3 regions of the Agrobacterium vacciniicorymbosi genome follow, and region 2 is predicted to be linked to each of the others. Evidence: predicted binding sites of a transcription regulator. Region 2 holds the regulator's gene; each other region holds the start of a gene.
What was found. The regulator LexA, encoded in region 2, represses DNA repair genes until DNA is damaged. The targets are predictions, from matches to a motif close to TGTTCNNNNTGTGTTCNG.

Region 1 (4,874 bases), on a different contig from region 2:
TTCAGTTCGACTGGTCGGAAGACTGGGCAATCATCGGCAATGAACGTACCAAACTGCAGGTGGCCCATACGAAGCTGAGCTACAGCCGCGCGTTCATCGTTCGGGCATATCTTCTCCAAACACACGAGATGCTGTTTGATGCCCATAACCACGCATTCCGTGTCTTTGGCGGCGTTCCTCGACGTGGCATTTATGACAACATGCGCACGGCAATCGACAAAATAGGTCGCGGCAAAGAGCGCGACGTCAATGTCCGCTTCATGGCAATGGCCAGCCACTACCTCTATGAGCCAGAATTCTGCAATCCAGCGTCTGGCTGGGAGAAAGGCCAGGTCGAGAAGAATGTCCAGGATTCACGCCATCGGTTCTTCCAACCAACACCACGCTTTCCATCGCTGGAAGCCCTGAACGACTGGCTGGAGCTTCGATGCAAGGAGTTTTGGCAACAGACCCCGCATGGAAAGATGCGTGGGACCATCGCTGAGCTATGGGCCGAGGAAGCGCAGGCTCTCATGCCAACAGCACGTGTCTTCGATGGATTTATCGAACATACCAAGCGGGTTTCCCCGACCTGCCTCGTGCACTTTGATCGTAATCGCTACAGCGTTCCGGCATCCTTTGCCAATCGGCCTGTCAGCGTTCGGGTTTACCCAGATCGTATCGCTGTTGCAGCAGAAGGTCTGATCATATGCGAGCACCGTCGCATCATCAGCCGTTCGCATGATGGTCCTGGGCAGACGATTTACGACTGGCGGCACTATCTCGCCGTCGTTCAACGCAAACCAGGTGCTCTTCGCAATGGTGCGCCGTTTATCGAGCTTCCGGAAGCTTTCAGAATACTGCAGCAGCACCTGCTCAAAAAGCCGGGCGGAGATCGCGAGATGGTCGACATTCTGGCGCTCGTCCTCCAGCATGACGAGCAGGCTGTGCTCTCGGCCGTCGATATGGCCTTGAAGTCCGGGGTTCCGACCAAGACCCATGTTCTGAACCTGCTACATCGCTTGGTCGATGGTAAATCTTCCACACCACCGACGATAGATGCGCCCCAAGCTCTCACACTTGCCAACGAGCCAAAGGCCAATGTCGAACGCTACGATTCCCTGAGAAAGACAACGGAGGTGCGCCATGCGTCATAATCCTGCCAGCGGTGCAATCGTCATCATGCTGCGACAACTGAAGATGCACGGCATGGCTCAGGCAATCGGTGAACTCACCGAACAGGGATCGCCTGCCTTTGAAGCTTCCATTCCAATCCTGTCACAACTTCTCAAAGCCGAGACAGCAGAACGTGAAGTTCGTTCAACCGCTTATCAGCTCAAGACGGCTCGCTTTCCAGCTTATCGTGACCTGAACGGCTTCGATTTCTCCAGCAGCGAGATCAATGAAGCACTCGTGCGACAGCTCCATCGCTGCGACTTTCTCGATGAAGCTAACAACATCGTGCTGGTCGGCGGCCCAGGCACAGGCAAAACCCATATTGCCACCGCTCTCGGCATCCAGGCAATCGAGCATCACCACAAACGCGTCCGGTTCTTCTCGACCGTCGAGTTGGTCAACGCGCTTGAACAGGAGAAAACGCAAGGTCGCTCAGGGCAGATCGCCAATCGACTTGTCCATTCCGATCTGGTGATCCTCGATGAGCTTGGCTACCTGCCGTTCAGTGCATCAGGTGGCGCGTTGCTCTTCCATCTTCTGAGCAAACTCTACGAGCGCACCAGTGTCGTTATAACCACAAACCTCAGCTTCAGTGAATGGGCCAGCGTCTTCGGCGACGCCAAGATGACGACCGCGTTGCTCGACCGGCTCACTCATCATTGCCACATTCTCGAAACCGGAAACGACAGCTTCCGCTTCAAAAACAGCTCCGCCCACGAGCCGAAAAATACAAAGGAGAAAAACAGCGACTTGACCAAATCACAAGACCCGAAACATATCTAAAAGGCGGGTCAAATCTCGGTGGAAATACCGGGTCACTTCTCAGTGAAAATCAACATTCAGGGGTCGTGATCGCGAATTCAACAGCTTCAGAACGCGTATCCGCGACGGAATGCGTGAAGGTCCGAATTTCGCAGGCCGTTACACCCTGATCCAGATCGGTTGCGGTGCTGGCTGCTCGTTTGTCATTCTCGCAGATAACCAGACTGGTCGACCCGCGTCGTTTCCCCGTGGAGGCGAGGAGCATATGTATTTGAGCCTGGACTATCGTCGCGATAGCCGGCTGGTTGCCACCCAGTGGCTGAATAGCGAGACCAGCACATGCGTCGTTGAATTCTTCGATTTCGATAAGGACGCCTTTAAGCCAATCAGCAAAACCGAGATAGGCAACGAGGAAGCCTGCAATAGAACGGCAGCTGAAAACCTGCGTTGAGAGCAAGTCGCAGAAGGACTTGCGCTTTCATGCGACTTCCAGCTGGTCGTATGGTTGGCGACGGCACAGGCATTCGCCAGCCCTTGCAAATCAAAAGCTCCGTGGAGCACCCTTCGATTTCAGGCTGGCTTCACAACTGTCCACCCCACCAACGCACATGCGATCACAAGCACCCGCGACTACGCGGCGAATGCGAGATATAGGTGCCGATGCCTTGAAGCGCCGAACCGTCCTCTCTCGGTCAAGTTCGGTATAGACCCCGCAGACCCTGCATTCGACGGCGATGATTGGTCCCTTGACCGATCGCAACGTTGGTTCCTGATCCATACTTCCCTTGGTTGTCTGAAAAAAAGTCCAATCTGACCTGTCACTTAGCATGGCATGTTAGAGTCCTGATTCATCTCGGTTTTCCCGCGATGGCAAATGCACGTCACCTAAAATGCCCGATTTGACCGGCTTGACTCTCTTTATAGAACGGAACAGATAGAGAACGTCAACCGATTTTCAGGATATGAAGTCCTGCCAGCGCGAACCGAGGAGGTCCGTGAATGAGAACGCATGTCCGGTCTTCGGGTCTTATCGACGACCTGCGCGAGCAGATAGCCAAGCTCGAAGGCGGGTCCGCGAGGAAGGCGGAATGCCTACCGTTCGGAATTCCGGAGATCGACGGCAAGTTACCTGGCGGTGGCTTGGCTTTCGGTGCGCTCCACGAGTTCGCTGGCGGCGGTGCGGGAACGGTGGACGGCGCGGCAGCAGCCCTGATGGTGGTCGGGATCGCCGCGAGGACGAAGGGGCAAATTCTCTGGTGCCTCAGCAGGCCCGACTTGTTCGCTCCCTCGATCTCGCAGGCAGGCCTACATCCCGACCGCGTGATCTACGTCGAGGCGGACAAGGAAGAGGATGTCCTGGCTTCCTTTGAAGAGGGCCTGAGCTTCGGCGGCCTCGGTGCGGTCGTTGGTGAAATAGTCCGGTTGCCGATGACGGCTTCGAGACGGCTTCAGCTGGCGGCCGAGAAGTCGGGAACCATGGGGTTGGCGCTGAGGCGCTGGCGACGGCAGACCGAAGCCAACGACTACGGCCAGCCGACCGCTTCGGTGACCAGATGGCGGATAAGCCAATTGCCTTCTGAAGACATCCCCGTTGCGGGTGTCGGGAGGCCGAGATGGCTGGCGGAGTTGATGAGATCGCGTGCGGGCGAGTGTGCAGAGTTTTGCGTTGGAGCATGTGATGGCAAGGGTCGTCTCTCTATATTTCCCAAGATGGCCTACGGACAGGATACGGAGGGCAGGGGCCGATGGCACACCGCCTCCTGACAAGCCGATGGTCGTGATATCCCGGTCAGGGTCCAGGCGGACCGTCTGCGCAGCCGATGGTGCCGCGCGAAAGCTCGGTCTGCGCATCGGCATGCCCGCGAGCAAGGCCCAGGCGCTGGTCGCCGATCTCGCCATGTACGATGCAGACCCGGTCGGCGATCTGGCTGCGCTCGACAAAATGGCGCTCTGGATGCTCCGGCAATACAGCCCCGTCGTCGCAGTGGACGGCATTGACGGCATCGTCATCGACACCGAGGGCGCGGATCATCTCCAGGGCGGCGAAGAACGCATGGTGTCGGGGATGGTCAACCGCCTCCGCGGTGTCGGCGTGGTCGCGCGGGCCGCCGTGGCAGAGACGTGGGGCGCGGCGCACGCGATCGCCAGATGCACTCCAGCCGAATGGACGGTCGTTCCCGTGTCCGAGACGACGAAGGCCGTTCTGGGGCTTCCTATCGTCTGTCTGCGGCTCGCGCCGGAAACGGTGAATAGCCTACGGGTTCTCGGCATCGAGACCGTCGGGCAATTGTCGGCCATGCCGAGAGCGCCGTTGACGCTGCGCTTTGGCCCGGAGGTCGGCAGACGGCTCGACCAGTTGTTCGGTCGCGCGGCCGAGCCGATCGAACCCATCCGTTGTCCGGAGATCGTGGAAGTCCACCGCCCGTTCGCCGAGCCGATCGGGGCTGCGGAGACCATAGCGAAATACGTCGGCCGCCTCGTCGAGCAGCTTTGCTTCGAGCTGGAGACCCGTGGCCTTGGTGTCCGCCGTTGCGACCTGATTGTCCACCGTGTCGACAATACAATACAGGCGATCCGCGCTGGCCTCGCGAAACCCGTCCGTGACGACAAGAGACTGACGCGCCTGCTGACCGACAGGATCGAGAATATCGATCCCGGTTTCGGTATCGAGAAGCTTTCGCTCGTCCCGACATGGGCGGAGCCTCTGGTCGAAAGACAGCAGTCGTCGTCCCTGATCGAGGAGACGGTCGTCGACGTGACACCGCTGGTCGATATCCTCGGAAACCGCGGCCACCGCATCTACAGGATGGCCCCCGTCGCCAGCGACGTCCCCGAACGGAGCTTCCAGCGTGTCGGTCCCATGTCGGAAGAGAAGGGCCTCGATTGGCCGTCGAACTGGCCGCGGCCCAGCAGGCTCCTCGCGCGTCCTGAGGAGATCGAGGTCCTGGCGGTCTTGC
Region 2 (4,874 bases):
GCCGCACAGCTCCGCCATGGTCTCGGCAATCATGAAGGCATGGTCGCGGCTCTCCATCTGGCACGGCCCGGCAATCAGCGAGAAACGTTCGGTATTGGAGAAAGTTACCTGCCCGGCACCTTCGCCGACGACCACGTTGAGATTATTCTGGACGCTCATCATTACTCCTCGAAGGCAAACCGGGCCTACGCCCAGCCGCCAAGCGGCTGCACGCAGACATATTCTACAATCCTGGTCACGCCATTATCAGGAAGCGTAATCTATGTCACGGCTGCCGTGCCGGTTGATCGGAACAGTTTCCGCTACAAAAAGCAGCACCCTGTTTACGTTATTTTTGTGCCAGCTTCACCACATCGGGATTTGCTTTCATGAAGCGGATGGTCGGTCCGGCCTCGTTGACAGCAGAGGAAAACTCACTCGTAGATTTCACGCGTTCGATCTCCTCGGGTTTGAAGTCTTGAGCCAAGAGAAACCGATAAACATACTCCGTGTTTTCGCCCACCGCCCAAGAAGGTAGCTTTGCCTCAAATGCCTTTTCTTGACGCTGCTTTCGCTCCATGGTCACCGCAAGCCTGACAAGACTTCCAAGTGGAATCGGTATGCCATTAATACCGATGTCCGGCACGAAACTAGCCGCGTGCAAACCACCGCCAAGTTTATTGTTACGCAAAATGGAAGCGCACTTATTGTCTCTCGACGGCTGCTTTTTGGCCGCGACGCGATCCGCATTTATAAGCATAATCAGTTTGCAGTTCGCGACAGTGGATGCCAGGAGCAATCTATCATACTCCGCTTTTTTAAGAGCTTCTGGCGAATTGGGTTGGGTGGTTTGGCACCCGGCAAGTGCAACAAGGCCCACAATCAGGCTGAGCGTTCTAAATTTCACTTGATGGACTTTCTAAAACGATATCCGTACCGCTTTCACTCGTAGGAGAATGACGGACAAAAACTGATGAAAATGCTTAAAAACAGGACCAAATACCTGCTCACCCCACAAGATGCCAAGATCACCGCGCGGGCCCCTTGAAAGCATGAGCGGAATTAGCAAAATCGGGCAGAAAAACAACCCGGAGGCGCAAATCGGCGTGATTCAACGTGAAGAAGTCGTAACCAGCCATGGCCATATGATTCTCTCAACGATCTGACGGATATTTATTTTGATCTGGCTTAAGTGATTTTTTACTGGGCTATTGCAGAACACATATGGAACAGATAGTGTTCGTTCTGTATTTGTTTCGCGAATCTTCGCCTCGAATTTCCAAGGGTGTTTCTTCATGCTCACGCGCAAACAGCAGGAATTGCTTCTGTTCATTCATGAAAGAATGAAAGAGTCTGGCGTGCCGCCATCCTTCGATGAAATGAAGGATGCACTCGATCTTGCCTCTAAATCGGGCATTCACCGGTTGATTACGGCGCTGGAAGAGCGCGGGTTTATTCGCCGGCTACCGAATAGGGCGCGCGCACTCGAAGTCATCAAGCTTCCCGAGTCCTATTCTCCAGCCAACAAGCCGCAACGCGGCTTTTCGCCCAGCGTCATCGAAGGCAGCCTTGGCAAGCCAAAGGCTGTGGAGCCATCGCCCGCACCTGCCCCGTTGAACAGTCGCGACGTCAACTCGGTCAGCGTTCCCGTCATGGGGCGAATCGCAGCAGGTGTCCCGATTTCGGCGATCCAGAACAACACCCATGATGTGGTCGTGCCGATGGATATGATCGGCTCTGGCGAACATTACGCGCTCGAGGTCAAAGGCGATTCGATGATCGAAGCCGGTATTTTCGATGGAGATACGGTCATTATTCGTGACGGAAGCACCGCAAATCCGGGCGATATCGTCGTTGCATTGGTGGATGACGAAGAAGCGACACTGAAGCGCTTCCGCCGCAAGGGTGCCTCCATTGCGCTCGAAGCCGCCAACCCCGCTTACGAGACCCGCATCTTCGGACCGGACCGGGTGAAAATCCAGGGTAAGCTTGTCGGCCTGATCCGCCGCTATCACTGACTACTGCTGCCTATAATTTAGCGGGCGGATTTTTAGGTCTGCCCGCGGGCAATATTTCTGGTTTTGATTCGCCTGTTGGCGAGGTACCAGAGCCAAAGTTGGACGTTGGTTCGATTAACAAACAAGTGCACTTACATGCATTTCAGAGGGAAATTTGCGCTCACGGTAAGTGCAGATATCCAAAAATAGTTAGTCGGCTCACTATCTTCGAATCACTCGCGTCGGTGAGCGTCTATGAATGATTTTAGCGTGACGTTTTGTGTGTAGCGCTGCCTAGTTTGAGTTGCGGAATGGGAGCTTCAGACCGAAATCTCTCTGTTCACAATGTCACCACCTGGGCACAAAAGATCAAATTATTTGAAGACCACCATCGCGCAAACCGTCTGTATCGGAGAAATTTCCCGCGCTAACACGGTGCTGCAACCGAGGGATATGAAATGTACGATCTTTATATAGCCAACAAGAACTATTCCTCCTGGTCCCTGCGGCCATGGGTGTTGATGCGGACACTCGATATTGCATTCAGCGAAAAGCTTACCCCATTCGGCAATTCCGCCGAGGATTTCGCGACATTTTCTCCCACCGCCAAGGTGCCCTGCCTTGTCGAGAGCGACCTGACCGTATGGGATTCGCTGTCGATCATCGAATATCTGGCGGAACGGCATAGTGGAGTTTGGGCTGGTGATACGAAGGCACGTGCATGGTCGCGTTCTGCCGCGGCGGAAATGCACTCAGGCTTCCAGACATTGCGCAACGAACATCCGATGAATGTCGGTCTTCGGATCCAGCCAACTGAAGTTGGCGAGGCGCTGAAGAAAGACATTTCCCGCATCGACGCACTTTGGCAGGAAGGTCTAGCCTCCTTTGGCGGTCCGTTCCTGGCGGGAGACGCATTTACAGCAGTAGACGCGTTTTTCTGCCCCGTCGCCTTCCGCTTCCAGACCTATGGAACGGCTATGTCGCCCGAGGCCGAGGCTTACAAGAACCGTCTCCTCACCCTCCCCGCAATGCAGGAATGGCAGGATGCGGCCTTGCTGGAACCGTGGCGCGATGCAGAACACGAGGCGGAAGCCAAAGCCATCGGAGAATGGCTGGCGGATTTGCGCTTGAAGTCGTGAGATATGGAACGGCGTCTGTTTCGAACGAAAATACCGACTTGGCTGTGTAAAACGGTCTGTGTGAAAACGAGTCAGAAGGTATCGCAAAGCGCGCAAGCGGCACCTTTGAATGAAGCATATCACGGGGCGTTCGATAGCATTCTTTCGATATGCTCCGGCACTGACGCGTCGAACTCTCCTTTGCGCCACTCATAGCTACGGTGCCTTGTCCAGAAGCGGTCCATATCCTGCATCGCCGCTTCGGCGCGCAGCACAGGCTTACCCTTTTCACCAAGCCATATTTCCATAGAGCCCGTGCGCCGCAAGGTTTCGCTGCTGATGAGGATTGCGCCGGATCGACACGTGGAAAAAAAAGGCACCTTGCGCGTCGTCACCACCACATCGGCGAGATCGCAACCCGCTCCCGTGAGCGCGGTATCCAGAATGACCGCGACCGCCACGCCGGACTTTGACGTCGCAACGCACCATTGGTCTTTGCGGCAGGTGAAGCGATCCGTGCCTGACAAGGCCTCTTTCATTTCTCTGGCGGCCCGCACCTTATCCTCGTCGCTCAAACGGGGCTTACGACCGGCAGCATCGCCAGCCTCTTGTGCGGCATCACCGGTGGGTGACTTCACCACATCCAGCATTCTCGGCCCAACATGTTGCTCTGGCAACGGCACCGCCCTCGCCCACTGATCATAGATGAAACCGGAGGCACGGGGCTTCGTCGTTGCAACTGCATCTGCCGACAGCAAAGCGACCAAAGAGCCATCTTCGTAAATCAGCAGATCTGGTTTGCTGCGCCATTGCTCCGTCACCAGCATAATGAAGCCAGCGGCAATCAGCGGCAGCCCGATCAGAGCAAGCCGCGTGCGCAGCAGCGCGATGATCAGAAATCCCGCCGTGGAGACACCCAGAAACCAGCCGTTCTGCCGCCCGATCGTCGCGTCTCCGCCCCAGCTCGAGACCGTCTTGGCGATCTCGATCACCGCCGCCATGCCGTAACCCATGACCTTCAGAAAAGGCGCATCGAGCCCAAAAGGCATCAGCAGCATTCCCACCAGTGCAAAAGGCATGACGATCAACGACATGACCGGCATGGCCGCCAGATTTGCCGCCAGCCCATAGGTCGTGATGCGGTGAAAATGTTCGATGGAATAGATCGCGGTGGAGATGCCACCGATCAGTGACGTGATGACGACGCCACCAATGACCGTTGCCACGTTTTGCGATAATGACAGCCACCACGGCGGACGGCTGATCACGAGCCCTCCCCGCTCGCCACGCCACCGGCTCCAGAAGCCATAGCCGGACACCAGCGCCAGGGTCGCGGCAAAGGACATCTGGAAGCTCGGCCCCATCACCTCATGAGGTGACAGAACGATGATGACGATGGCGGAAAGCGCGACGTTTCGCAGGCTGATCGAAGGCCTGTCCACCAGCACGGCAATCAGCATGATGGACATCATCAACCACGCGCGCTCCGCCGAAACTGCAAAACCCGAAATCAGGTAATAGGCAAGCGTCATGAGCAGTGCCGCAAAAGCTGATATTTTCTTGACCGGCCAACGCTGCGAGAATCCGGCAAACAGGCTGAAGATGGTGCGCATGCCGACGAAGAAAATACCGGCGGCAAGCGCCATGTTCAGGCCGGAGATGGCCACGATATGCGCAAGGCCGGAAACGCGCAGTGCCTCCATCGTCTCGCCTGAAATCGCACGTCTCTCATCGGTGACAATAGATGCCGCAAAGGCTCCCGCATCCCCGCCGATCAGGT
Region 3 (4,874 bases), 120 kb from region 2:
AACAAGCTCGCTGGCATCATTTCACAATCGGATGTGATGGTGGGCATGTTGGCTGATAAGGTGGAAAACAACCAATGAGGAAAGATCGCGCTTGAGATAATCCTCACGCCAGAACAATGACTGACCACCGGTCTTCCTTCGGCAACATCGGAACATATGAGCACTCGCAAGGAGGCAGCGACGAGCATCACCCGCCGCAGCTCGTCTCGATGAGGCCAGCCCTACCGCTTCGCCTTCAAAATCCGCTTCCAGATGGTGCCACCGAGAAACTTGTTGAAGACCACGAAATAGGCGACCATCAAGGCAAAGGACAGAAGGGCTGGCATACCATTAAGCTGGAAACCGTCCTCTGTCCGTCCTCCAAAGACGGTCGCGACCAGAAAACCAAAGACCCAGAAAGCCGTAAAGAAATCCAATATGAAGGCAAGTACGATGCGCCATGTGGCGGGTTGACTGCTTGGTGTTGCTGTCTCTGTCATGCTTGCCCCCTAAATTGAAATTTAAAAATCAGAACGGAATGTCGTCATCCATATCATTGGAGAAGTTGCCCGCAGGCTGGCCGCCACGGGAAGCGCCACCGCGAGAAGACGATGGCTGGTCGTTGCCGCCACCATAATTTCCACCGCCGCCGCCATAGGAAGAGCCGCCAAAATCGTCTCCGCCACGGCTTGCTCCGCCACCACCGCCTTCACCGCGGCCATCGAGCATGGTCAGCGTGGAGTTGAAGCCCTGCAGTACGATCTCCGTGGAATAACGGTCGGCGCCGGTCTGGTCCTGCCATTTGCGGGTCTGAAGCGCGCCCTCGATGTAGAGCTTTGCGCCCTTTTTGACGTATTGCTCGATGACCTTGCAAAGACCTTCGTTGAAGACAACGACAGAGTGCCATTCGGTCTTTTCTTTTCGCTCACCGGAATTGCGGTCGCGCCAGCTTTCGGAAGTGGCGATACGCAGGTTGGCAATCGGTCGACCATCCTGCGTGCGGCGAATTTCCGGATCTGCACCGACGTTTCCGAGCAAAATTACCTTGTTTACGCTGCCAGCCATCTTTTCATCCTGTCCACCGGCCTTCATGGCCAGCATATATCCTGTTCAAAATCTTAGGCCACCATAGACCATCGTTCGACACCATGGGCAGCAGATGGAACGACAATCCACAAGGAATGTTCTTTCATCACGCGTCCACTTGCCAATCGTTCATCTTTTGTTCTATTAAAGCTACACCAACGAGTCAAGCGCTGCGAAAAGCCGACACGAATTACCTAATATACCTCGACACACCGTTCTGCGTCATTACATAAGAGCCAACGCCTCCCAACGAGTATTTCCGAGCCATCTCATGAGTGAATTAAAGACGATTTCGATCCGTGGTGCCCGCGAGCATAATCTCAAGGGCATCGATCTGGATTTGCCACGCAACAAGCTGATCGTCATGACTGGGCTGTCGGGCTCGGGCAAATCTTCGCTCGCCTTCGATACGATCTATGCGGAAGGGCAACGACGCTATGTCGAGAGCCTGTCTGCCTATGCGCGCCAGTTTCTGGAGATGATGCAGAAGCCGGATGTGGACCAGATCGAAGGGCTGTCGCCTGCCATTTCCATCGAACAGAAGACGACCTCGCGCAATCCGCGCTCGACGGTCGGCACTGTCACGGAAATCTACGACTATATGCGCCTGCTGTTTGCGCGCGTCGGTGTTCCCTATTCGCCGGCAACCGGCCTGCCGATCGAAAGCCAGACGATCAGCCAGATGGTCGACCGTATCCTCGCCTTCGAGGAAGGAACACGGCTTTACATCCTTGCGCCGATGATCAGAGGTCGTAAGGGCGAGTATAAAAAAGAGCTGGCCGAACTGATGAAGAAGGGCTTCCAGCGCGTGAAGGTGGACGGGCAGTTCTACGAGATTGCCGACGTCCCGGCGCTGGATAAGAAATACAAGCACGACATCGACGTGGTCGTGGACCGCGCCGTGGTGCGCCCGGATATGGCCGCACGTCTGGCAGACAGCCTCGAGACCTGTTTGAAACTTGCAGACGGTCTGGCAGTCGCGGAATTTGCCGACAAGCCCCTGCCGCCGGAAGAAACGTCAGCTGGCGGATCTGCCAACAAGTCGCTCAACGAAACCCATGAGCGGGTGCTGTTCTCGGAAAAATTCGCCTGCCCCGTATCGGGTTTCACGATCTCCGAGATCGAGCCGCGCCTGTTTTCCTTCAACAATCCTTTCGGTGCCTGCCCGACCTGCGATGGCCTCGGCTCTCAGCAGAAGGTGGACGTCGCGCTCATCGTGCCGGAGCCTGCGCGCACATTGAAAGATGGCGCGGTAGCACCCTGGGCCAAGTCCTCTTCGCCTTATTATAACCAGACGCTGGAAGCGCTCGGTAAAGCCTTCGGCTTCAAGCTTTCCAGCCGCTGGAAGGAACTGACGGATGCGGCCAAGAAGGCGATCCTGAACGGAACCGATGAGAAGATCGAGTTCCAGTATCAGGATGGCGCTCGCTCCTACAAAACGGTCAAGAATTTCGAAGGCATCGTTCCGAACCTCGAGCGCCGCTGGAAGGAAACCGACAGTGCCTGGGCGCGCGAGGAAATCGAGCGCTACATGTCGGCAGCCCCCTGCCCGGCCTGCGCCGGTTATCGCTTGAAGCCGGAAGCGCTGGCGGTGAAGATCAACAAGAAGCATATCGGCCAGGTCACCGAGATGTCGATCAAGGTCGCGCGCGACTGGTTCGAAGTCCTGCCGGAATCACTGAACGCCAAGCAGAATGAAATCGCCGTCCGTATCTTGAAGGAAATCCGCGAGCGCCTGCGGTTCCTGAATGATGTCGGGCTGGATTATCTCAGCCTGTCGCGCAATTCAGGCACCCTGTCCGGTGGCGAGAGCCAGCGTATTCGCTTGGCGTCGCAGATCGGCTCAGGTCTGACAGGCGTTCTCTACGTCTTGGACGAACCCTCCATCGGCCTGCACCAGCGCGACAATGCTCGCCTCCTGGATACGCTCAAGCATCTGCGCGATATCGGTAATACCGTGATTGTGGTCGAGCATGACGAAGACGCCATTCTGACGGCGGATTACGTGGTCGATATCGGCCCTGCCGCCGGTATCCATGGCGGCGAAGTCATTGCCGAGGGCACGCCGCAAGAGGTCATGGCCAACCCGAAGTCGCTGACCGGCAAATATCTGTCCGGCGAACTGGGCGTGGCCGTTCCTGCAGAACGCCGCAAGCCGAAGAAGGGCAAGGAAATCAAGGTCGTCGGCGCGCGCGGCAACAACCTCAAAAATGTCACCGCATCTGTCCCACTCGGCGTTTTCACGGCGGTGACAGGCGTGTCCGGCGGCGGCAAGTCGACCTTCCTGATAGAGACGCTCTATAAGTCCGCTGCCCGTCGCGTCATGGGCGCGCGTGAAATTCCGGCGGATCATGATCGAATCGATGGCTTCGAATTCATCGACAAGGTCATCGATATCGACCAGTCGCCGATTGGCCGCACACCACGTTCCAACCCTGCCACCTACACGGGCGCATTCACACCGATCCGTGACTGGTTTGCCGGCCTACCGGAGGCCAAGGCGCGCGGTTATGCGCCTGGCCGCTTCTCCTTCAACGTCAAGGGCGGTCGATGCGAAGCCTGCCAGGGCGATGGTGTCATCAAGATCGAAATGCACTTCCTGCCTGATGTCTATGTCACCTGCGATGTCTGCCACGGCAAACGCTACAATCGCGAAACGCTGGATGTGACTTTCAAAAGCAAGTCGATTGCCGATGTGCTGGACATGACGGTCGAGGAAGGCGTCGAATTCTTCTCCGCCGTTCCAGCGGTGCGGGATAAGCTGCAATCACTCTTCGATGTCGGCCTCGGCTATATCAAGGTCGGGCAGCAGGCGAACACTCTGTCAGGCGGTGAAGCGCAGCGCGTGAAGCTTGCCAAGGAGCTGTCGAAACGCTCGACCGGTCGCACGCTCTATATTCTCGATGAGCCGACCACCGGCCTGCATTTCCATGACGTCAACAAGCTCTTGGAAATGCTGCATGAACTCGTCAACCAAGGCAATTCCGTCGTTGTCATCGAGCATAATCTCGAAGTCATCAAGACTGCGGACTGGGTGATCGATATCGGTCCCGAAGGGGGCACGGGCGGCGGCGAAGTCGTCGCGACCGGCACGCCGGAGCAGATCGTCAAGGAAAAGCGCTCCTATACGGGTCACTTCCTGAAGGAACTGCTTGAGCGCCGCACGGACAAGAAGGCTCAGGCGGCAGAATAATCGACCAGACTGGCATATAATAGCGACGTTGACGGGAGGCTAGAATGAGCAAGACAGGCACGATCCGCACCGGCATTGGCGGCTGGACTTTCGAGCCATGGGAAGGCACATTTTATCCTGACAAGCTGCCGAAGCGACGCCAGCTGGAACATGCCAGCAGCCTGCTCAAAGCAATCGAAGTCAACGGCACCTATTATGGAAGCCAGAAGCCCGAGACCTTTGCCAAATGGGCATCGGAGGTGCCTGAGGGTTTTGTCTTTTCGCTGAAGGCCAGCCGCTTTGTGACCAATCGCAAGGTGCTGGCCGAGGCCGGTGAATCGATGACCAAGTTCCTGACGCAGGGACTGACGGAGCTTGGCGACCATCTCGGCCCGATCCTCTGGCAGTTTGCGCCGACGAAGAAATTCGAGCCGGATGACTTCGCCGCCTTCCTGGCGCTTCTGCCGGAGAAGCAGGATGGGCTAACGCTTCAACATGTCGTCGAAGTTCGCAATCCGAGTTTCCAGGTGCCCGAGTTTATCGAGCTACTGGCCAAGCATAAGGTCGCCGTGGTCTGCGCAGATCATCACGACTACCCGATGTTGCCGGATGTGACCGCGGATTTCGTCTATTGCCG

Region 1: ABUK73_RS17605 (ImuA family protein) is a predicted target of LexA. The motif match lies at 2,844-2,861, and genes of this name have one in related genera.
Region 3: uvrA (excinuclease ABC subunit UvrA) is a predicted target of LexA. The motif match lies at 1,192-1,209, and genes of this name have one in related genera.

Annotation. Positions count from the first base shown of each region.
Region 1 is NZ_JBETMF010000011.1:127,977-132,850, reverse strand. Features, by position in the region: gene istA (IS21 family transposase) at 1-1,136, shown strand, start outside; gene istB (IS21-like element helper ATPase IstB) at 1,126-1,938, shown strand; gene ABUK73_RS17610 (hypothetical protein) at 2,048-2,368, shown strand; gene ABUK73_RS17605 (ImuA family protein) at 2,917-3,681, shown strand; gene ABUK73_RS17600 (Y-family DNA polymerase) at 3,596-4,874, shown strand, end outside.
Region 2 is NZ_JBETMF010000001.1:177,357-182,230, reverse strand. Features, by position in the region: gene kdsA (3-deoxy-8-phosphooctulonate synthase) at 1-159, opposite strand, end outside; gene ABUK73_RS00995 (hypothetical protein) at 329-886, opposite strand; gene lexA (transcriptional repressor LexA) at 1,275-1,997, shown strand; gene ABUK73_RS00985 (glutathione S-transferase family protein) at 2,435-3,115, shown strand; gene ABUK73_RS00980 (ComEC/Rec2 family competence protein) at 3,235-4,874, opposite strand, start outside.
Region 3 is NZ_JBETMF010000001.1:294,132-299,005, reverse strand. Features, by position in the region: gene ABUK73_RS01540 (HPP family protein) at 1-78, shown strand, start outside; gene ABUK73_RS01535 (hypothetical protein) at 222-479, opposite strand; gene ABUK73_RS01530 (single-stranded DNA-binding protein) at 508-1,044, opposite strand; gene uvrA (excinuclease ABC subunit UvrA) at 1,337-4,258, shown strand; gene ABUK73_RS01520 (DUF72 domain-containing protein) at 4,303-4,874, shown strand, end outside.